Regions from separate parts of the Rhizobium phaseoli genome, predicted to be linked through region 3. Evidence: riboswitches for the same ligand, from Rfam matches in the RefSeq annotation. Region 3 holds a riboswitch; each other region holds the start of a gene.
The links. Region 3 has a riboswitch for cobalamin ahead of nrdH (glutaredoxin-like protein NrdH). Riboswitches for the same ligand answer to the same signal wherever they lie in the genome.
Positions count from the first base shown of each region.

Region 1: linked by a shared signal. The riboswitch ahead of bluB (5,6-dimethylbenzimidazole synthase) and the one ahead of nrdH (glutaredoxin-like protein NrdH) in region 3 are both predicted to bind cobalamin.
Region 2: linked by a shared signal. The riboswitch ahead of cobU (bifunctional adenosylcobinamide kinase/adenosylcobinamide-phosphate guanylyltransferase) and the one ahead of nrdH (glutaredoxin-like protein NrdH) in region 3 are both predicted to bind cobalamin.

Region 1 covers NZ_CP013532.1:2,477,821-2,485,520, reverse strand. The annotation lists gene AMC88_RS12050 (hypothetical protein) at 1-140, shown strand, start outside; gene AMC88_RS12045 (3-deoxy-7-phosphoheptulonate synthase) at 372-1,439, opposite strand; cobalamin riboswitch at 1,811-1,997, shown strand; gene bluB (5,6-dimethylbenzimidazole synthase) at 2,040-2,729, shown strand; gene AMC88_RS12035 (DUF2865 domain-containing protein) at 2,733-3,827, opposite strand; partial or broken gene AMC88_RS34050 (RNase H family protein) at 3,958-4,056, shown strand; gene AMC88_RS12030 (NADP-dependent malic enzyme) at 4,158-6,470, opposite strand; gene AMC88_RS12025 (FAD-binding oxidoreductase) at 6,792-7,700, shown strand, end outside.
Region 2 covers NZ_CP013532.1:2,616,814-2,624,513, reverse strand. The annotation lists partial or broken gene AMC88_RS32000 (SDR family oxidoreductase) at 1-144, shown strand, start outside; gene AMC88_RS12720 (adenylate/guanylate cyclase domain-containing protein) at 404-1,492, shown strand; gene AMC88_RS12715 (chloride channel protein) at 1,497-3,287, opposite strand; cobalamin riboswitch at 3,518-3,911, shown strand; gene cobU (bifunctional adenosylcobinamide kinase/adenosylcobinamide-phosphate guanylyltransferase) at 4,214-4,735, shown strand; gene cobW (cobalamin biosynthesis protein CobW) at 4,740-5,786, shown strand; gene cobN (cobaltochelatase subunit CobN) at 5,791-7,700, shown strand, end outside.
Region 3 covers NZ_CP013532.1:4,001,190-4,008,889, forward strand. The annotation lists gene AMC88_RS19185 (adenylate/guanylate cyclase domain-containing protein) at 1-791, opposite strand, end outside; gene nrdF (class 1b ribonucleoside-diphosphate reductase subunit beta) at 893-1,867, opposite strand; gene nrdE (class 1b ribonucleoside-diphosphate reductase subunit alpha) at 2,047-4,251, opposite strand; gene nrdI (class Ib ribonucleoside-diphosphate reductase assembly flavoprotein NrdI) at 4,230-4,634, opposite strand; gene nrdH (glutaredoxin-like protein NrdH) at 4,651-4,872, opposite strand; cobalamin riboswitch at 5,132-5,357, opposite strand; gene AMC88_RS19210 (heavy metal translocating P-type ATPase) at 5,548-7,700, opposite strand, start outside.

The sequences.
Region 1 (7,700 bases), 1.5 Mb from region 3:
AGAGTCGTGAGTGCAAGACCGACGAATGCAGATGGGGCTTGAAGTGGACTTACGAAAACGAGCGCGACAATGTGCGTACCTATTACAGGGTCGCGACTGAACACGAGCCCGATTCAGTGGATCCACGGATGCTCTATTGAATCTGCTCCTATACCGCGTGGCGATGATCCGGCCTCGGCTCCACCCATGATGGCGGGCGGTTGGTTAGTAACCCCACGTTGCTCGTACCAGTTTTCAAATCGGAACTTGGATCGATCATCCGGGCGTGAGTTATGAAGCCGTATCCGGTAGACCTACCCGTGAGATACGGGGTTGGCCCCCACCGCCCCGTTGGGCGGCGGGTGTCTGCCCGCCGCGCTTGATGCTGTTTATCAGGCAGCGAGAGCTGCCTTGCGCCGCTCGCGGGCAGCTTTCGCCAGGTCTTCCAGCACCGCGAGCGACATGTCCCAGTCGATGCAGCCGTCGGTGATGGATTGGCCGTAGACTAGCGGCTTGCCGGGGACGAGATCCTGGCGGCCGGCGACGAGGTTGCTCTCGATCATCATGCCCTTGATGTGGCGGTTGCCGGCGGCGATCTGTCCGGCGACGTTCTTGACCACATGCGGCTGGTTCATCGGGTCCTTGTTGCTGTTTGCATGACTGGCGTCGATGAGGATGCGCGGATCCACGCCCAGCTTGACGGCTTCGCTGACCACCGCCTGGACATCGGCAGCGTCATAATTCGGGCGCTTGCCGCCGCGCAGGATGATGTGGCAGTCCTCGTTGCCCTTCGTTGAGGCAATAGCAGCCTGGCCGTCCTTGGTGACGGCGGGGAAGTGATGCGGCTGCGAGGCGGCGAGGATGGCATCGAGCGCCACGCGTGCGCCGCCATCCGTGCCGTTCTTGAATCCGATCGGGCAGGAAAGGCCGGAGGCGAGTTGGCGATGGATCTGGCTTTCGGTCGTGCGTGCGCCGATCGCGCCCCAGCTCACGAGGTCGGCAATGTATTGCGGCGTGATCGTCTCGAGGAATTCGACGCCAGCGGGCAGGCCCATAGCATTGACGTCGAGCAGCAGGCGCCTGGCAATCCGAAGCCCTTCCTCGATGCAGTAGCTGCCATCGAGATGCGGATCGTTCATCAAGCCTTTCCAGCCGACCGTGGTGCGGGGCTTTTCGAAATAGACGCGCATGACGATCTCGAGGTCGCTGGAAAAGCGCTGCCGCTGTTCCGCCAGCCGCTCGGCATATTCGCGCGCCGCAGCAGGATCGTGGATGGAGCAAGGGCCGATGACGACGATCAGGCGGTCGTCTTCTCCCTCGAGAATCTTATGGATCGCACGACGGTTGCTGGTCACCGTCTCGCTGACGGCAGCGGTTCGGGGGATTTCCGCGATGATATCGGCGGGTTTGGTCAGCGGGGTGATCTCGAGGATACGCAGATCATCGATGGTATCGGACACGGTATGGCTCCTGTTTGGTCATACCGAGCGGAACAAAAAAGCCGCCAGGTAGACTAGCGGCTGTTCGGGTTGTCGTCGCGTCGACTTCAGTTACGCATAGACCCGCATCCGCTGTGAGCAGCGGTACCGATAAAATCGCGAGGCGTAGACAGAAGTGATCGACATGCGGCGTATTTAGCGTGGCGGCCTTCCGTTGTCACGCAGAATCTGCAGCCTGAAAGAAGGGTCGGCCAAAGGCTTGTCCAATGCATTTGCAAGCGTTGTGATGACCAGCCGCTGCCTGTCCACTGGCGGGGCCAGGAAGCCGACCGCTATTTCGTCATGGCCTCTCCAGGCTCTGCTGCCGGCGCTTGCCCGGGAAGCGCTTTCCTGAAATAGATGCTCCGTCAGGTGCCCGCTCTTCAGGCGGGAGAATCGGGAATCCGGTGCAAGACCGGAACGTGCCCAACGCTGTAAGGCCGACGCCCGCCGCTTTACTATGCCACTGGCTTTTGCCGGGAAGGCTGCGGCAGACGGATGACGCCAAGTCAGAAGACCGGCCTGGCAAGATAGACCCAACCCGCGCGGACGGCGGGCGGTTGCGTTGTTGGGGATTTGACGATGCGACCCTTTGATGAGGATGCCATGTCGGCGGCATCCGGTTTTTCTCTGGCCGAACGCGAGGTTGTATATCACGCGATCATGACGCGGCGCGATGTTCGCAGCCAATTCCTGCCCGATCCGTTGCCGGATGACGTCGTGGCGCGGCTCTTGACGGCCGCCCATCACGCGCCCTCCGTCGGCTTCATGCAGCCGTGGAATTTTATCCTGGTGAAAAACCCAGAGGTGCGCGCGCGGGTCCGGGATGCCTTCGCCAAAGCGAATGAGGAAGCGGCACTGATGTTTGACGGCGAGCGGCGGCAGGCGTACCGCTCGCTGAAGCTTGAGGGCATCGCCGAGGCGCCGCTTGGCATATGCGTGACCTGCGATCCCACGCGTAGCGGCAGCGTCGTGCTGGGGCGCACGCACAATCCCAGGATGGATTCCTATTCAACGGTCTGCGCCATCCAGAACCTCTGGCTTGCGGCGCGCGCCGAAGGGATCGGCATCGGCTGGGTCAGCATCTTTCGCGAAGGCGAACTGAAAACCATTCTCGGCATCCCCGATCATATCGAGGTGGTCGCATGGCTCTGTGCCGGCTTCGTCGACCGGCTGTATGACGAGCCGGAGCTTTCCGTCAAAGGCTGGCGGCAGCGGCTGCCGCTCGATGAACTCGTCTTCCACGATGGCTGGGGACGGAGCGAGCCGTAGCGGTCACTGCTGTTGCGGCTGCGGGCCTGGCTTTGCCGGATTGGCAAGATCGATCGAGCCCTGGTCGCCGGCCAGGAATTGTGGACCGACCTGGCGGACCTTGTTCTGCGTGGGATCGTAGGGACGATCTGGAACGGATGGTTGCGGGGAGGGTGTTGTCGCTGCACCTTTTGTCGGCGGATTGGTGCGGATCGTGGTGATCGAGCCCTGCGGCGGCGGCTCGCCCACCGCCTGCTTGCTGCGCATCTCTTCGTAATAGGCGGTGAGATTGCAGGCGCAGGTATTTTTTTCACCAGGCGCGCGGTTCTTGTAGGCGAAGGCGTTCTGCATGGCGCTGTAAGGTGAGCCGGTTGCCACCGAAATCATGTTCGAGGCTTCCGTGCTCCTGACGTCGCGATAGAAGAGCTCGGTCTCGATGCCGGGGCACATCTTGGCACAGGTCTCAGCATCGCGGCCGAAATCGACCGAGGTGGCGTTCGAACTGATCGGGAAGAAGCCGCCATCGCAGCTGCGCACGCAGATGGTGCTGACCGGCGAAAGCATCTCGGTGCGCGGCAGGCCATAACGCGGATCGATCTCTTCACCGCCTCCGAGCGGAATGAAGGTATCGCCGCGCATCGCCTGCTCGTCGATGCTCGGGGCAGGGTCGTCGGCGCTGCTCTCGGACGGGTCGTAGAAATTCTCGCTGTTGCAGCCGTTCTGCTCGAGCGCGGCCATCAATTCGCGGCGCCCGCCGTCATCACCGCCGCCCTGACGCAGTTCGGCGCGGCGATCCTGGAGATAGCGGATATTGTCGATCATCCGGGCTTCGGCCTGCGAGAGCTCGGCGCAATAATCACCATTCTCGCCGCCAATCACCACCATGCTGCCCGAGGTGCAACCGTAGCTGCGCAGGTCGTTGCGGACCTTGCGCAGCTCAAGATTCTGCTCGGCAATTGCGCCGGCAAAGTGGCGTGCTTCCGGCCCATTGCCGGTGCCGATGGATCGCGGCAAGTCGGCCAGACGACCGCGCAAGTCGTCGCAGATGGCGCTCGTCTCGGCAGCGACGGGCGTCGCGACGGCAAGGAGAAGCACAAAAGACAGGTTTCGGCGTTTCACGGCGTCGTCCCGGAATGAGCAAACGGTCGGTGGGTCGAATGCGACTTCAACCGGCCGCGCGTTTTCCTTAACGCATTTCTCTTAATAAGCTCAGTGAAATTTCTAGCGTATTTTCGTCATCTTTTCCAGCAAAGGCCATTCAGGGATTGCTGGCAACGAACGGGCCGATGCGCTCGCCGACAGAGGGCGTCTGTCGCTAGAGCATGATGGCGAACAGTGTGAGCGGTAAGATTCAGATTTCAGGCCGACCGGGGCCTAAAATCATCCTGTTCTAGCGGGCGGTTGATATGGCTTCGCCGGGGCCGGCGCTCTCGTTTGGCGGCAGCCGGCTTAAGCCGGCTGCGATGCCTCGACGACGGCCAATGCCGCCATGTTGACGACGCCGCGGGAGGTGACGGAGGGAGCGAGGATATGGGCTGGCATGGCGGCGCCGAGGAGGATCGGGCCGACATGCAGGCCATCCGTCATCGACTTGACCACGCCGAGCGTGATGTTGGCGGCATCGAGGTTCGGGAAAACCAGCAGGTTTGCCTCGTCATGCAGCGTCGTGTGCGGCATGACGCGTTTGCGCAGGGCTTCGGTGATGGCGCTTTCGCCGTGCATTTCGCCATCGACTTCGAGATCGGGGGCGGCGTCGCGCACGAGCTGCAGGGCGTTGCGCATCTTGGTGGCGCTTTCGGATTCGCGCGAGCCGAAATTGGAATGCGAGACGAGAGCGGCGCGCGGGGTGATGCCGAAACGGCGGATTTCCTCGGCGGCCATCACCGTTGCCTCGGCGATCTCCTCGGCGCTTGGATTGAAGGTGACGTAGGTGTCCGTGAAGAAGGTGGCGCCGCGCTGTGAGATCATCAGGCTGAGCGCAGAGAAATCACGCACGTTCGGACGCTTGCCGATGATCTGGCGCACGTCGCGCAGATGCTTTTCATAGCGGCCTTCGAGGCCGCAGATCAGCGCATCGGCTTCGCCGCGCCTCAGCGCCAGCGCCCCGATGACTGTCGTGTTGGTGCGCACGATGGTGCGGGCGGCTTCCGGAATGACGCCGCGGCGGCCGACGAGCGAGAAATAGAGATCGACATATTCGCGGAAGCGCGGATCGTCTTCCGGATTGATGACTTCGAAATCCTGCAGCGGGCGAATGCGCAGGCCGTAGCGCTTGAGCCGGGTTTCGATGACCTGCGGACGGCCGATGAGGATCGGCTTGGCCAGGCCTTCTTCAAGCAGCACCTGGGCGGCGCGCAGCACGCGCTCGTCTTCACCTTCCGAGAAGATGACGCGCTTGCGCTCGGCAGCCTTGGCGGCGGTGAAAATCGGCTTCATGACGAAGCCGGAGCGGAAGACGAAACGGTTCAGCTGATCGAAATAGGCGTCGAAATCCTGGATCGGGCGGCGGGCGACGCCGCTCTGTTCGGCGGCTTTGGCGACGGCCGGCGCAATGCGCAGGATGAGGCGCGGATCGAAGGGCGAGGGGATGAGATAGTCCGGACCGAAGACCGGGGTCTCGCCGGAATAGGCGCGGGCGGCGACATCGGATGGTTCTTCGCGGGCAAGCGCGGCAATGGCGCGCACCGCCGCCATCTTCATTTCCTCGTTGATCGTCTCGGCGCCGCAATCGAGCGCGCCGCGGAAGATATAGGGGAAGCAGAGGACGTTGTTGACCTGATTGGCGAAATCCGAGCGACCCGTGCAGATCATCGCATCCGGACGGGCGGCGCGGGCCAGATCCGGCATGATCTCCGGCGTCGGATTGGCGAGCGCCATGATCAGCGGCTTGTCGGCCATCTGCGCCAGCAGCTCCGGCTTCAGCACGCCGGCGGCAGACAGGCCGAGGAAGACATCGGCGCCGCCGATGTTTTCAGCCAGCGTGCGTGTATCGCTCTTCTGGGCATAGACGGCCTTCCACTCATCCATCAGCTCGGTGCGGCCCTCATAGACGAGGCCTTCGAGGTCATGGACCCAGATGTTTTCGCGCTTTGCGCCGAGGGTTACCAGCAGGTTGAGGCAGGCAAGGGCGGCGGCACCCGCGCCCGAGGCGACGATCTTGACGTTCTCGATCGACTTGCCGGCGAGCTCCAGGCCGTTCAGGATCGCCGCGGCGACGATGATTGCCGTACCGTGCTGGTCGTCGTGGAAGACCGGGATCTTCATCTTCTCGCGCAGGCGCCGCTCGACCTCGAAACATTCCGGCGCCTTGATGTCCTCGAGATTGATGCCGCCGAAGGTCGGCTCCAAGGAGCTGACGGTCGAGACCATCTGGTCGACGCTTGCCGCGTCGATTTCGATATCGAAGACGTCGATGCCGGCGAATTTCTTGAAGAGCACGGCCTTGCCCTCCATGACCGGCTTGGAAGCCAGCGGGCCGATATTGCCGAGGCCGAGCACGGCGGTGCCGTTGGAAATGACGGCGACGAGATTGGCGCGCGAGGTATAGTCGGCCGCCGTTTCAGGGTTGTCGCGGATGGCGAGGCAAGGGGCGGCGACGCCCGGCGAATAGGCGAGCGCCAGATCGCGCTGGTTGCCGAGCGGCTTGGTCGCCTGGATCTCCAGCTTGCCGGGGCGGGGATAGCGGTGGAAGAACAGCGCCTGCTCGTCGAGATCGCCGCTCGTCAGGTTCTTGTCCGTCTTGGATTTATCCTGGTGATCCATTGCCGCCTCCGTGCACGTCTTTTTCTGGAGTTCCCTCCATACATCAATCGGATACGGGCGACAGTATGGAAATGGGGGATAGGCGAAGTTTTCGTGAGGGGCCAGCCGATCTCCCAGGGCTGCGTGGGAAGTGGAGCGAGCGGTCTGGGCCAAGCTTCCGCCCTGCGATGAGGCCTGCCGCCATTCTCCCGATCTCTCTGTCATGTCCGACGTCGCGGCCCATGCGGCAGCTAATCCTTTTGGGGAAACTTGTCTGGCGACGGCCGCAAGCGCAAAATGCCGCCCGCGACGGTGCGGGGCGCCGGTCGCAGGGAGGAAATCATGGACAATTTGAACCTGACGACGCTGCAAAGCGGGCAGACGATGGTCAATGACGTGGCCATGGATGCTTTTGCCGCTGGATTTCGCGGCAATCTCCTGACCAGCAAGGATACGGATTACAGCGAGGCTCGGGCGATCTGGAACGCGATGATCGACCGTCGGCCCGGACTGATCGCGCGTTGCGCCGGGGCGGCCGACGTCGTGCGCGCGGTGCGGTTTGCCCGCGACAACAGTTTGCTCCTGTCGGTGCGCGGCGGCGGGCACGGCATTGCCGGCAACGCCATGTGCGAAGGAGGCATCGTCATTGATCTGTCGGCGATGAAATCGGTGCGGGTCGATCCCGAGATAAGCCGCGCCAGAATTGAGCCGGGTGCCACGCTCGGTGACATCGACAAGGAAACGCTGGCCTTCGGACTGGTTCTGCCGACCGGCATCAATTCGACGACCGGCATCGCAGGATTGACGCTCGGCGGCGGTTTCGGTTGGCTCACCCGCAAATTCGGGCTCACCCTCGACAATTTGATATCCGTGGATGTGGTAACGGCCGATGGCGAGCTGGTGAAGGCGAGCGAAACGGAGAGGCCGGATCTCTTCTGGGCGCTGCGCGGCGGCGGCGGCAATTTCGGCGTGGTGACCTCCTTCGAATTCCAGCTCAACCCGCTCCATTCCGAAGTACTCGCCGGATTGGTCGTGCATCCTTTCGCCGATGCGGAGAAGGTACTGCGGGAATATCGTCAGGCGTTGGAAGCGGCACCCGATGAACTGACCTGCTGGGTGGTGATGCGCCAGGCGCCGCCGCTGCCGTTCCTTCCGGCCGAATGGCACGGCAAGGAGATCGTGGTGCTCGCCATGTGCTATTGCGGAGATATTGCGGCGGGGGAAAAGGCGACGGCCAGATTGCGGGCGATC
Region 2 (7,700 bases), 1.4 Mb from region 3:
TTCGTGCGCCAGCGCATCCCGGTCCAACGCTGGGGACGCCCTGATGAGATCGCCGGCGCGGCGCTGTTTCTGGCAAGCCGTGCTGCCTCCTTCGTCAACGGCCATGTATTGACCGTCGACGGCGGCATGACGGTCAGGATGTGAGGGCATACCCGCCCGCGTCGTAGCGCCGCGGGATCAAAACTTCCCGTTGATCGCGGCTGGAAATATCGGCTTGGCGCGACTATCAATTGATATGAAGCCAGCGGGTTCGGCATTGCCGCCCATTTGCCCGAATTGCGGTCATAAGATCGCGCCGGCTCATGCGGAGGTTTAGGAAATTAAAGATCATATTCAGTGGCTTATCGATCAGGGAATCACCTGCGAGCATATCGGTGATCTCGTTTCCGGTCTGTGCGAGCGGTTGATCCAGGATGGATTTCCGATCTGGCGGGCGAGCATCAGGATGCCGTCCCTGCATCCGATGTATCGCGGCGTTTCCGCCAGTTTCGTGCGCGGCGGCGCGACCATTCTCGAAAATGCGGAGCACGGCAGCGAGACCGAGCGCAGCTTCGAGAAGACGCCGATCTTCTACCTTTTGAGCCGCGACGAAAGCCGGGGGCGATGGAACCTGGCCAAAGGCGAGGGCCTCCACTACAGCGAGCTCAACGAGTTCGCGCGTGGCGGCGGCACCGACCACGTGATCAGCATTTTCGAATTCCCGAAAGAGGTGGCGCTGCGCGGGCTCGGTTTTTCCCTTACCAGCGACGCGCCGTGCGGATTTTCCGACGGGCAACTGGAGGTCATCGAACAGCTTTTGCCGGCGCTGGGGCTCGCCGCTTACCGGGTGGCTGTGTCGAAGACCGCCACTGAGATTCTTGCGGTCTATACCGGCGCCAAGACGAGCGCGCGCATCTTGGCCGGAGAGACTCAGAGGGGGATGGGCGGTTCTATCAATGCCGCGATCCTGCTTGCCGATCTTCGCGATTTCACGGCCTTGACCGATGTCTATGATCCCGGTGAGATCGTCGGCTTTCTCAACGAGCATTTCGATCTGATCGACCGGCATGTCGAGGAAAATTCCGGCGAGATTCTCAAGTTCATGGGCGACAGCGTGCTTGCGATCTTCCCAACGGACGCCGTGGATTCGAAAAAGGCCTGTCTGGCCGCGTTGGCTTCCGCCAAGAACCTGCTGAAGGCAAACGAAGTGCTCAACCGCGAGCGGACGCTGAATGGCGGCCCGGATATCGGCGTCGATGTCGTGCTTCATGTCGGCGAGGTATTCTATGGTAATGTCGGCGCTCGGGGCAGGCTCGACTTCACGGTGATCGGCAGGGCCGTCAACGAGGCTTCACGGCTCGAAAAGCTTTGCGGCACGCTTGGAGAGAACCTGCTGATGTCGGAGAGCTTCGCGAAGACCTGCGCGGCCGCCAGCGAATATCTGGGCTCTTTCGACTTGCGCGGCGTCTCGAAGAGAGCCGACGTTTTCCGGCTCGCCGACACCGCCTCGTAGCGGCTCAGATCTCGCCCGACACTTCGCGGCGGCGGCGATCGAGTTCTTCGCTGTAGCGGCGCAGCGTGTGGCTTTCGCTAAGCTGGCCGACCACCTTGCGCTCGATCAGATTGTTGACGACGGCGAGCGCTTCGCTTTCGCTCTTGTCAAAGATTGCCGCGGCCTGCCTGGCGTTCATCTGCGGCTGCAGGAAGTCATTGCGGTAGCGGACGAAATCGGCAAGCATCTGGCTCTCGTCCTGAACATCGGTCGGGTTGGCGTAGATCTCGGGCACCAGTACGAGCCCGGCGTATTTGTCGTTCTCCTCGACGAGAATGACACGCTGCGTCGAGCCGATCGGGAAGGCCTTCTTGAACTCCTCCAAGGAGATGCCCGCTTTTGCGGTCTTGACGTCGGCGCGCATCAGCTTGTCGACCGTCAGGTTGCGGATCCAGCCGACGTCATGGGCGCTGCGGATGCTTTCGCCGCGCAGATGGAAGCGCCATGTAGCGAAGGAGTAGCCGAAGGTCGAGCGCACGACGAGCGAGGAGGTGATGACGGCGGCAAGCACCAGCGCCGTGATCGGAAAATCGCCGGTGATCTCGAGCGCCAGGAAGGTCATCGTCAGCGGCCCGCCGATGACGGCGACGGCAAGCGAACTCATTCCGACCACGGCATAGATGACCGGCGTCAGCGTCGCATCGGCGAAATAGGGACCGCAATAGGCAAAGAGCTTGCCGAGCAGGGCGCCCATAAACAGCGAGGCGAAAAACAGGCCACCCCTGAAGCCGGAACCGATCGAAATCGCCGAGGCCAGTGATTTCAGCAGAAACAGGCTTACCAGCGCCGGGATCGTCACGTCGCGTGAAAGGTTGAGATGCAGTGCGCCGTGGCCGGCCGAAAGGACCTGCGGCGAGATCATCGCCAGGAGCCCGACGATGATACCGCCGAGTGCGGGCCGGAAGGGTGGGGCGATCGAACTCTTGCGCGCCAGCTCCTCGATGAAGGCGACGCCCTGCATGAGGAGAATGCCAACACCGGCGCAAAAGCAGCCAAGCAGCAAGGCCGGGATATAATCGGCCGGAACGACGGAGCCGAAGGTGCCGATATCAATGGTGAAATCGCCCTCGGCAAGCAGCCTTGCGGTGAGGGTGGAAACGAGGGCGGAGACCACGACCGGGGTCAGCGAGACGATCGTGTAGGTGCCGATGATCAGTTCGAAGGCGTAGAAGGCGCCGGTCAGCGGCGCGTTGAAGGCGGCGGCGATGGCGCCGGCCGCGCCGCAGCCGACGAGAACGCGCAGGTCCGAGCGGCGCAGCTGCAGCTTCAGGCCGAACTTGGAGGCAATTCCGGCGGCAAGCTGGGTATAACCGGCCTCCAGGCCGACGGAAGCGCCGAAACCGTTTGAGATCAGGTTCTGGACGGCGACGATAATGCTGTCAGTGAGGGAGAGACGGCCGCCATGCAGCGCATTGGCCTCGATCGGATCGACCATCGGTTTCTTGCGCCGTTTCGCCAGCACAAAAAAAAGCAAGCCGAGCAGGACGCCGCCGATGACGGGGGCGGTGAGCAGCAGCATCTTGTCCTCGATGATCGACGCGCTGAGCCTTTCGTTGTCGGCTATGCCGAAGACCAGCTGGTGCAGCTCATTCGAAATGTAGCTCATGCCGGTGACCGCCAGCCCGGAGGCGATGCCGACGACGGCGCCCGCCAGCGACAGGCCGACCTCGCTGCGGCGCGTCAGGGCGCGCAGCCGCCCCGGGTCGAAGAACACACGCAGCGCACGGAAACGGCGCCGATCCAATTTCATAAGCATGGCTAGACAATTAGGCGGAGAGAGGCCCGGTCAAGGGCAGGGGTGCTGTCCGCTTGCGACGCAATTGCGGCAAAAACCCGGCGCGCGGGCTAAATTTTTATGACGTAAGCAACTGATATAAGACGACTTTTTAGCTGGGATAAGTCGCTTTTATGCGAGATCCTCTTCCGGCCGGCCGTCTTCGCAGTCATACCAAGGCCGTTGACTCCATCCCCCGGCTTGCCTAACCATCCTCGGATATAACGGATGGTTTCGGATCGGCAGTTGCCTTTCCGGATGAAAAGGGAATGTGACGGGGTGGACCCAAGCCGGGCGCCTTCATCACAGCCGACCCCGCGACTGTAGAGCGGTCAGGGTCTTCCATCCGGCATCGAGTTCTTTGGCTGACAGCTTGCAATGGTGCAGGCGGGCGAAGGGGCGACGTGCCGGAAAAGCCACTGGAAATGCATGGTGATCAACCGGGGTGGGACGCCTCTTTCTCTACGAATCGTCCGCCTTTTCACAAATGCAGCCGGGAAGGCGAGGCGGATCCGCTGGCACGATCAGGGGCGACCGGATTCCGGTCCGCCCCGATCGCGGCCGATAACCGCGAGCCAGGAGACCTGCCTTCCGTGCCGGGCGAGAAGCCCACCCTTGGGCAAGAGACCCGCTGCCAGCACGGAGGTTGTTTTGGCTGAACGAATGAATTCGGCGCTGCCTTGTGCGGTGCGACGGTGGGGTTTCCCCTTCTCCCCAGCGGGGAGAAGGTGGCCCGAAGGGTCGGATGAGGGGGCCGCGCGGCAGTTCCATCCTTTTGCCCTTCGCGTGCGCTCGGCGCATTCGCGGCTTAGCCGCTCACCCCCTCAACCGCCTGCCGGCACCTTCTCCCCGCTGGGGAGAAGGGGGATTCGGCGCCACCTCGCCCTTCCCAGCGGGAGCGCTTGCACATGACGGCTCCCTCCAATTCCACCTTCATCCTCGGCGGCGCACGCTCCGGCAAATCCCGCTTCGCCGAAAACCTCGTCATCGCGACCGGCCTCGATCGCCATTACATCGCGACCGGCCGAGCCTGGGACGAGGAGATGCAGGCGCGGATTGCCCAGCACAAGGTCGATCGCGGGCCGTCATGGACCACGCACGAAGAGCCCCTCGATCTCGTCGGCGCGCTTGCCGCCATCGATGGCGAGAGGCGCATCGTCCTGATCGACTGCCTGACGCTCTGGGTCACCAATCTGATGATGGAAGAGCGGGATATGGCGGCGGAGTTTGCCGCACTTGCGGATTTCGTCGCGCGGGCAAAGGCGCGGCTCGTTTTCGTCTCCAACGAGGTCGGTCTCGGCATCGTGCCCGAGAACCGCATGGCGCGGGATTTTCGCGATCATGCCGGCCGGCTCCACCAGATGATCGCGGCGAAAGCCGCCGAAGTCTATTTCGTCGCGGCAGGCCTGCCGCTGAAAATGAAGGGTTAGATTTATGAACCAGAAGATTCCCGCAACCGTCATCACCGGCTTTCTCGGCGCCGGCAAGACGACGATGATCCGCAACCTGCTTACCAATGCCGGCGGCAGGAAGATCGCGCTTATCATCAACGAGTTCGGCGATCTCGGCGTCGACGGCGATGTTCTGAAGGGCTGCGGCGCCGAAAACTGCAGCGAGGACGACATTATCGAACTTACCAACGGTTGCATCTGCTGCACCGTCGCCGACGATTTCATCCCGACGATGACCAAGCTGCTTGAGCGTGAACAGCGGCCCGACCACATCGTCATTGAAACTTCAGGCCTCGCCTTGCCGCAGCCGCTGGTCGCGGCCTTCAACTGGCCTGACATTCGCACACAGGTGACCGTCGACGGCGTCGTTACAGTGGTCGACAGCGCGGCTGTCGCCGCCGGCCGTTTCGCCGACGACCACGATGCGGTCGAGGCGGCGCGCAGCGAGGATGAATCGCTCGATCACGAGAGCCCGATCGAGGAGCTGTTCGAGGACCAGCTCACCTGCGCCGATCTGATCGTGCTCAACAAAACCGATCTGATCGACGTGGCCGGTCTCGGACGGGTGCGCGACGAGGTCGCTTCCCGCACCCAGCGCAAGCCGGTGATGATCGAGGCGAAAAACGGCGAAGTGCCGGCCGGCATTCTGCTCGGCCTCGGCATCGGCACGGAGGGCGACCTCGCCAACCGCAAGTCGCACCATGAGCTGGAGCATGAGGACGGTACACCGCACGACCACGACGAATTCGACAGCTTTGTCGTCGAACTCGGCCCGGTCGCCGACCCCGCCGGCTTCGTCGGGGCGCTGAAGAGCATCATATCAGCCCATGATGTGCTGCGCCTGAAGGGCTTCGTCGATGTAGCCGGCAAGCCGATGCGCCTGCAGTTGCAGGCCGTCGGCAGCCGCATCGATCATTATTTCGATCGCCCCTGGGGCTCAGGCGAAGCGCGCACCACCCGTCTCGTCGTCATCGGCCTGCATGAGATGGATCAAGGCGCGGTGAGGGCGGCGATCGAGGCGTTGGTGTAAACCCATGCATCTGCTTCTGGCCCAGCAGGGAACGATCAGCGACGGCGAGGATGCGATCGACCTCGGGCAGACGCCGGGCGATATCCTGTTCCTGTCGGCGGCCGACAGCGAGCTTGCGGCGATCGCGACCGCCCATCGCGCCTGCGGTGGGCCGTATTCGCTGCGGCTTGCCAGCCTGATGAGCCTCAAGCACCCGATGTCGGTCGATACCTATGTCGAGCGCACGGCGCGGCAGGCCAAACTCATCATCGTGCGGGCGCTGGGCGGCGCCAGCTATTTCCGCTATGCGCTGGAGGCGCTGCATGCCTGTGCGGCCCGTAACGGCGCGCTGGTTGCCGTGTTGCCGGGTGACGCCAGGCCGGATGTGGGGCTGGCGCCTTTTTCGAACATCGCGGCCGACGATCTCGATGCACTCTGGGCCTATCTGATCGAGGGGGGCGATGCCAATACGCGCTCCTTTCTCGATTATGCCGGGGCAATATTGTCGGGCGCGGAAAAGCCGGCGCCGGCGGTGCCGCTGATGAAGGCCGGCATCTGGTGGCCGGGGCAGGGGCTGATCGGGGTCGAGGAGTGGCGGCGGGTGACAGCGCCTTCATGGGCCGAGTTTGCGGCGGAGAGTATGGTTGTAGCGGAGGAGGGATTTGAACCCCCGACAATCGCTATCAGCTTCTATCGCGCCCTCGTGCAGAGCGGCGAAACCCGCCCCATCAAAGCGCTAATCGATGCCTTGCAGGCGCAGGGCCTCCGGCCGCTGCCAGTCTTTGCCTACAGCCTTAAGGATCCTGTCTCGACGGGCATTCTCGAGAGCGTGTTCTCGGCGCTGAAACCCGACGTCGTGATCAACACCACGGGCTTTGCGGTCTCCGCACCGGGCGCGGACCGGCAGCCGACGGTGCTGGAGGCGAATGGGGCGATGGTGCTGCAGGCGATCCTGTCGGCCTCATCACGAGAAGCATGGGCGGCCTCCTCGCAAGGCCTGTCGGCGCGCGATCTCGGCATGAATGTGGCGCTGCCCGAAGTCGACGGCCGGGTGCTGGCGCGGGCAGTCTCCTTCAAGACGGCGGCGCGTTATGATACGGCCGTCGAGACCAACATCGTCGCCAGCGAACCAGACGGCGGCCGGGTGCGCTATACGGCGGAACTCGCCGCCAATTGGGCGCGGCTGCGCGCCACGCCGGCACGTGACCGACGCATTGCCCTTGTCATGGCAAATTATCCGAACCGCGACGGTCGGCTCGGCAACGGGGTCGGTCTCGACACGCCGGCCGGCAGCATCGAGGTGCTGCGCGCGATGGAGGCAGCGGGTTACCCGCTCGCCGATATTCCAGCCGATGGTGACGCGCTGATCCGGCATTTGATGGAAGGGCCGACCAATTCAGGTCATGACGGCCGGGTCGTCCGCGAGACATTTTCCCTGAGTCTCTACAACAGCTTCCTGGCGTCTCTTCCAAATCAGATTCAGGGTGAGGTAAAGGCCCGCTGGGGCGAACCAGAGAACGATCCGTATTTTCGTGACGGCGTCTTCGCCCTGCCTTTCGCCCGCTTCGGCGGCGTCCTTGTCGGCATTCAGCCGGCGCGCGGATACAATATCGATCCGAAGGAGAGCTACCATTCGCCGGATCTCGTGCCGCCGCACGGTTATCTTGCCTTCTATGCTTTCCTGCGCCGCGAGTTCGGCGCCAATGCCGTCATCCACATGGGCAAACACGGCAATCTCGAATGGCTGCCGGGCAAGGCGCTGGCGCTGTCGGAAGGCTGTTATCCCGAGGCGGTGCTCGGACCGTTGCCGCATCTCTATCCCTTCATCGTCAACGATCCGGGCGAGGGCACGCAGGCCAAGCGGCGGACGGCCGCCGTCATCATCGATCACCTGACGCCGCCTTTGACACGCGCCGAGAGCTATGGGCCGCTCAA
Region 3 (7,700 bases):
ATCGGATCCGACATCGCATCGAAATAATCGTTGAGCAAATGGATGACATCGTCGCGTGGCCAGAGATCGGAGATCGCGGTAAAGTCGCGCAGGTCGCAGATCATGATTGCCGCACCGACGGTGGCGCCGCTGCCGCGTGTCGTCACGCCCGACAGGATCTGCTCACTCGCATGCGGCCCGACATAGGTCTGCAGCAGCGTGCGCGCCATGATGTTCTTCAGACGAATTTCGCTAATCAAGGTCAGGGCCGGAAGGAGATCACGCAGGAAATCGACATGTTCGCTGGTAAAACCGCCCGGCCGGCTGGTGGAAAATGTAGCCACATGCCGTTTGCCGAAAGTGTGTTCGAGCGGCCAGGCGATATACTCGGTCAGGCCGTCGTCGCGCAGTTCCTGATAGAATGAATCCAGGTCGCCGTCGGCTGCGCCTTCCAACTGCCTGCGCACTTCCCCCGCACCCTGATGAATCGCGTTGACCGGGCTGGTCAGGAACTCCGGCGTATTTTCGACGCCATAGGCGAAAGTATTGATCTTTGCCTCTGCGAGCCCTTCCTTCCAGAGGATGCGGGCACCGATCCATTGCGGATGGTTCGTCCGGAAATGCAATGTCGCCCGGGCCACCGGCACCCCGGCCGAAAGCAGCTTCCCGCACATCTGCACCAGAATGTTGTCGATGAAACGCTCGCCCCGCGTCTCGTTCACCAGCCAATCGAGAATCCGTCTCCTGCGGATCGGCCAGACGCCATCGTCCGCTTCAACGGCAGTCCCGGTCTTGTTCAAAAAAGGCGACATCAAAAACTCCGCTACATCATGTGATCGGCGAGGGTCGAATTCACTTCCGCTGAATGTGGGCGACAGGGAAGCAAATGATAAGGGCAGACTGCGATAAAGCCTCAGAAATCCCAATCCTCGTCCTCGGTCGCCACAGCCTTGCCGATGACATAGGACGAACCGGAGCCGGAGAAGAAGTCATGGTTCTCGTCGGCATTCGGCGAAAGCGCCGACAGGATCGCCGGATTGACCTTGCAGGCCTCGGCCGGGAAAAGCGCCTCATAGCCGAGGTTCATCAGCGCCTTGTTGGCGTTGTAATGCAGGAATTTCTTGACGTCCTCGGTCAGTCCGAGCCCGTCATAGAGCGCCTCGGTATATCTGGCCTCGTTGTCGTAAAGCTCGAGCAGCAGGTCGAAGGCGAAATCCTTGATCTGCTGCCGTCTCTCCTCGGAAAGCCGCTCGAGCCCGCGCTGGAATTTGTAGCCGATATAATAGCCATGCACCGCCTCGTCGCGGATGATCAGCCGGATCATGTCGGCCGTGTTGGTCAGCTTGGCGCGGCTTGACCAGTACATCGGCAGATAGAAGCCGGAATAGAACAGGAAGCTTTCGAGGAAGACGCTGGCAACCTTCTTCTTCAAGGCATCGCCGGAGCCATACTGCTCCATGATCAGCGCCGATTTCCGCTGCAGGAACTCGTTCTCCTCCGACCAGCGATAGGCATCGTCGACGTCGGGCGTCGAGCACAGCGTCGAGAAGATCGAGGAATAGGAGCGCGCATGCACGGCCTCCATGAAGGAGACGTTGGAAAGCACCGCCTCCTCATGCGGCGTCATCGCATCTTCCATCAATCTGATCGCGCCGACGCCGTTCTGGATCGTGTCGAGCAGCGTCAGCCCGGTGAAGACACGGATGGTCAGCTGCTGCTCGGCCGCCGTCAGCGTCGCCCAGGAGGGAATGTCATTGGACAGCGGCACCTTCTCCGGCAGCCAGAAATTGCCGGTCAACCGGTTCCAGACTTCGAGATCCTTATCGTCCTCAATGCGGTTCCAATTGATGGCGCGCACGCGGCTGATTGGCTTTATGGATATGTTCATTGGGTGGTCTTTCTTCCACAAATTCTAACGGGGTGCGGGGCCCCCTCACCCTGCCCTCTCCCCGCTGGGGAGAGGGGAACGCCATGCAATCGGCTTGTCTCTTCTCCCCATCGGGGAGAAGGTGCCGGCAGGCGGATGAGGGGGCTACAAGCTCGAAACTCTCGGCCAGCAGCGCAAACTCACAGCGTACAAGACACGCAGCCCTGCACCTCGGTGCCGGACAGCGCCATCTGGCGAAGGCGGATGTAGTAGATCGTCTTGATGCCCTTCTTCCAGGCGTAAATCTGCGCCTTGTTGATATCGCGCGTCGTCGCCGTGTCGCGGAAGAACAGGGTCAGCGACAGGCCCTGGTCGACATGCTGGGTCGCCGCCGCATAGGTATCGATGATCTTCTCCGCCCCGATCTCGTAGGCGTCCTGATAATAATCGAGATTGTCGTTGGTCATGAACGGGGCCGGATAATAGACCCGGCCGATCTTGCCTTCCTTGCGGATCTCGATTTTCGAGACGATCGGATGGATGGAGGAGGTCGAGTGGTTGATATAGGAGATCGATCCCGTCGGCGGCACCGCCTGCAGGTTCTGATTATAGAGGCCGGACGCCATGACAGCCGTCTTCAACTCCGCCCAATCGTCCTGTGTCGGAATATGGATTCCTGATTTGTCGAACAGCGCCTGCACCTTCTCGGTCGCCGGCTTCCATTCCTGCTCGGTGTATTTGTCGAAATAGTCGCCGCAGGCATATTTCGAATTTTCGAAGCCCTTGAAGCTTGTGCCGCGTTCGACCGCCAGCAGGTTCGAGGCGCGGATCGCGTGATAGGTCACCGTATAGAAATAGATGTTGGTGAAATCGACGCCTTCCTCCGAACCGTAGAAGATGCGCTCGCGGGCGAGATAGCCGTGCAGGTTCATCTGGCCGAGCCCGATCGCATGGCTCTCGTCATTGCCCTTCTCGATCGACGGCACCGAGGCAATATGGCTCATGTCGGAAACGGCCGTCAGCGCCCGGATCGAGGTCTCGATCGTCTTGCCGAAATCGGCGGAATCCATGGCTGCGGCAATGTTCAGCGAGCCAAGATTGCAGGAAATATCCTTGCCGAGATGCTTGTAGGAGAGGTCGTCATTGTATTCGCTTGCCTCGCTGACCTGCAGGATCTCGGAGCAGAGATTGCTCATCGAAATGCGCCCGTCAATCGGGTTCGCCCGGTTCACCGTGTCCTCGAACATGATGTAGGGATAACCACTCTCGAACTGGATCTCGGCGAGCACCTGGAAAAATTCGCGCGCCTTGATCTTCTTCTTCGAGATGCGCGCATCCCCCACCATCTCGCGATACTTTTCCGTCACCGAAATTTCGGTGAAGGGCACGCCGTAGACGCGCTCCACGTCATAGGGCGAGAACAGGTACATGTCCTCGTTGTTTTTCGCGAGTTCGAAGGTGATGTCGGGCACGACGACGCCGAGCGACAGCGTCTTGATGCGGATCTTCTCGTCGACATTTTCGCGCTTGGTATCGAGAAACCGCATGATATCAGGATGATGGGCGTTGAGGTAGACGGCGCCCGCCCCCTGGCGAGCACCGAGCTGGTTGGCATAGGAAAAACTGTCTTCGAGCAGCTTCATGACGGGAATGATGCCCGACGACTGATTCTCGATCTGCTTGATCGGGGCGCCGGCCTCACGGATGTTCGTCAGTGACAGCGCCACGCCGCCACCGCGCTTCGACAATTGCAGCGCCGAATTGATCGACCGACCGATCGATTCCATATTGTCCTCGACCCGCAGCAGGAAGCAGGAGACGAGTTCGCCGCGCTGCTTCTTGCCGGCATTGAGGAAGGTCGGCGTTGCCGGCTGGAAACGGCCGGAAATGATTTCGTCGACCATGTCGCGGGCAAGCGCCTCGTCGCCGCGCGCCAGCGTCAGCGCCACCATGCAGATGCGATCCTCGTAGCGCTCGAGATAGCGCTTTCCGTCGAAGGTCTTCAGCGTATAGCTGGTGTAATATTTGAAGGCGCCGAGGAAGGTCGGGAAACGGAACTTCCTGGCATAGGCCTGGTCGAACAGGTCGCGCACGAAATTGAAGGAATACTGGTCGAGCACCTCCTGCTCGTAATAGCCCTCGGTCACGAGGTAATCGAGCTTTTCCCTGAGATTGTGAAAGAACACGGTGTTCTGGTTCACATGCTGCAGAAAATACTGCTTGGCCGCCATGCGGTCCTTGTCGAGCTGGATCCGTCCCTCATCGTCATAGAGGTTCAGCATCGCGTTCAGCGCGTGATAGTCGAGCGCTTCCGCCGCTTTCAAAGAGCGTTCGCCGGTGGGATGAGCAAAAGTGTTATGCGGTTTTGCGCCGGCATCCCGCGTCAGAGTTGTTCCCGTGTCCAAAATCGTTCCATTCCGTGTTTGACGTTGGCGACATCCTCCTCCGTGCCCATGAGCTCGAACCTGTAGAGGTAAGGCACCTGGCATTTGCGCGAGATCACGTCGCCGGCGAGCCCGTATGTCTCACCGAAATTGCTGTTGCCCGCGGCAATCACGCCCCGGATGTGTTTTCGGTTCTCCGCATCGTTCAGGCAACGGATCACCTGCTTGGGAACGGCGCCCTTGCCGTCACCGCTGCTATAGGTCGGCACAACAAGCACGAAGGGTTCGCGGATATGAAACGCGTCCGCACCGCTCGCCGGAATGCGGGCCGCGCGCAATCCGAGCCTGGCGACGAAGCGATGGGTATTTTCGGATCGGCTGGAATAATAAACGATCAGCCCCATCGCCTTTCTCCTCGGGTCAGGAGAGCGCGCTGATCATATCGGGACGGAAACCCGCCCAATGCCGCTCGCCGGCGATGACGACGGGCGCCTGCATGTAGCCGAGGCTGCGGACGCGATCGAGCGCTTCTGCATCCTGGGAGATATCGACGATATCGTAGTCGACACCCAGGCGATCGAGGGCGCGATAGGTGGCGGTGCATTGGACGCAGGCGGGTTTGCTATAGACGGTAACGCTCATCATGTTCCTCGTGATGTCAAATTCAGGACGCAATACTGGGATCGGGCGCCTTGCGACGTCCGGGGCAACGCTTGATGGTGATCTGGCAAAGTCGGCGGTTTAAACGCCCGATACGATCCCCTTCGGGATTTGCGCGGGCGGCGGCCTTGATATTCTGGACATGACTTCAACCCCGAAGTGCTCATGCGGGCGTTCAGGGCAGCGCAACAGGCGCGGATCGTTCCGCTTTCATGCACGCGACCTTCCGGACACCCCGCCCGTGGACATCTCGTTCAAGGCAGGTCTCCTGGCTCGCGGGTCGAAGCACGCTGCCCCAGCCTTCCCGAGGCATCATGCCTCAGTGACCTGAAATCGGACAGTTGCTCGCCGCTTACAGTTGCGGGGGCAGCTCCGGCCTTGTTGCGCCGTCATGGCGAAACGCACCGTATTCCCATCTTCGCCCGCGATCCTGACGAATCGAAGGAACCTTGAACACTAGATATAGTACGCGAATCCAGAATTACGTCAACGGATGGTTTGTGCATCGCGTTACGACAGGTTTGAAATCGCTGCGTTCCTGTGAAAAATATGGATAAGGAAGGCTTAACGACACGAGGCTGTGGAGAAGGTTCGGATGGCCTGTAGCCGGGCCTCAGATTTTTGTTTCCCGGTCCGGCACGAGTCGTCCCCGAATAGTCATTGTCCCTTTAGTCGAAGCAGCCTGAGCGCGTTGATCGTCACCAGCACGGTGGCGCCGGTATCGGCAAGAATCGCCGGCCAGAGCCCGGTGATGCCGGCAATGGTCGTCACCAGAAACACCCCCTTCAGACCGAGCGCGATGGTGATATTCTGCAGGATGTTGCGCATCGTCCGTTTCGACAGTTCGATCATCCGTGCCACGTCGCCGACGCGCCCGTGCAGCACGGCGGCATCCGCCGTCTCCAGCGCCACATCGGTGCCGCCGCCCATGGCGATGCCGATATGGGCAGCCGCCAGCGCCGGCGCGTCGTTGATGCCGTCGCCGACCTTGGCGACGACGAAACCCTGGCGTTTCAATTCGACGACGACCCGCTGTTTGTCCTCGGGCATCATCTCGCCGCGCCAGTCGATGCCGAGCATGCCGGCAACGGCGGCCGCCGTCCGCTTGTTGTCGCCCGTCAGCATCATTGCTTTGACACCGGCCGACCTGAGCGTGGAAAGCCCCACCTTGGCATCCTCGCGCGGCTCGTCGCGCATGGCGACCAGGCCGGCCGCAACATTGTTGACGAGCAGCACCGACACGCTCTTGCCCTCGTCGTTCAGCGCCATAATGCCTGCATCCCTTTCGCCGTCGAGGGCGCCGCGCTCGCGGGCCGCGGACGGCGACAGCAGATCGAGCGTCTCGCCGCCGACTTTGCCGCGGACACCTTTGCCCGGCAGCGCTTCCAGTTCGAAAGCCGGCGGCACGGGAACGCCGTCTGCCCTAGCGCGGTTGAGGATCGCCAGCGCCAAGGGATGGCTGGAGCCCTGCTCCAGCACTGCCGCGCGCGACAAGACCTGCGCCTCGCTCATTCCGAAGGCGACGATATCGGTCACCTTAGGCTTGCCTTCCGTCAGCGTGCCCGTCTTGTCGAAAGCGACCATCGTGACCTTGCCGAGCGCTTCCAAGACCGCGCCGCCCTTCATCAGCAGACCCCGCCGCGCGCCTGATGAAAGCGAGGCGGCGATCGCCGCCGGCGTCGAAATGACGAGCGCACAGGGACAGCCGATCAGCAGGATGGCAAGGCCCTTATAGATCCATTCGCCCCAGGCGCCGGAGAGGAACATCGGCGGAACCACCGCGACAAGTGCTGCGACCATCACCACGCCGGGCGTGTAATAGCGCGAGAACCGATCGATGAAGCGTTCGGTCGGCGCCTTCAATTCCTGTGCCTCCTCGACCAGCTTGACAATACGGGCAATCGTGTTGTCGGCGGCCGCCGCCGTGACACGAACCCTGAGCACTGCGTCGCCGTTCACCGTTCCGGCAAAGACGGCGGCATCCACACCCTTGCGCACTGGTGTGCTCTCGCCCGTCACCGGCGCCTCGTCGATCGCGCTCTCGCCTGACACGATGATGCCATCAGCCGAGATGCGGTCGCCCGGACGCACCATGATGATGGCGCCGACGGCAAGGCTTTCCGCCGGCACCTCACGCGTCTGACCATTGTCTTCCAGCAGCGCGTTCTTCGGCACCAGGGCCGTCAGCGACTGGATGCTTTCGCGCGCCTTGCCGGCCGCCACACCCTCCAGCAGCTCGCCGACGAGAAACAGGAACACGACGGTGGCTGCCTCCTCGCCGGCATTGATGATGACGGCGCCGACGGCGGCAATCGTCATCAGCATCTCGATCGAGAATGGCGTGCCCGATCGAGCCGCCATGACCGCGCGCCGCGCGATCGGTACCAGCCCGACCAGCATAGCGACGATAAAGGTATAAGGTGCAATCGTCGGCACGAGATGGCCGACGGCATAAGCAGCGATCAGCGCCGCACCCGAGAGGATGGTGAACCGGCCCTTCCGGCTTTGCCACCAGGGACCGGTCATCGGTCCATGGTCATGCCCATGCAGACCTTCGATTTCGGCCTTGCCATGCGCATGGTCATGATCATGACCCTCATGATCGTGATCATGACCCGCGTGATCGTGATCATGGTCGTGATGATCATGCGAGCCATGCTCATGCGTCGGCACCATGCTTCCGGCAAAAGGCGAGACCGAATAACCGAGCCCCGTCACCTTCTTCTCGATCGCCTTGAGGTCGCTGCTGCCGTCATGCCGGACGATCATCGTGCCCGCCATCACCGAGACGGAAACATCGGCCACCCCTG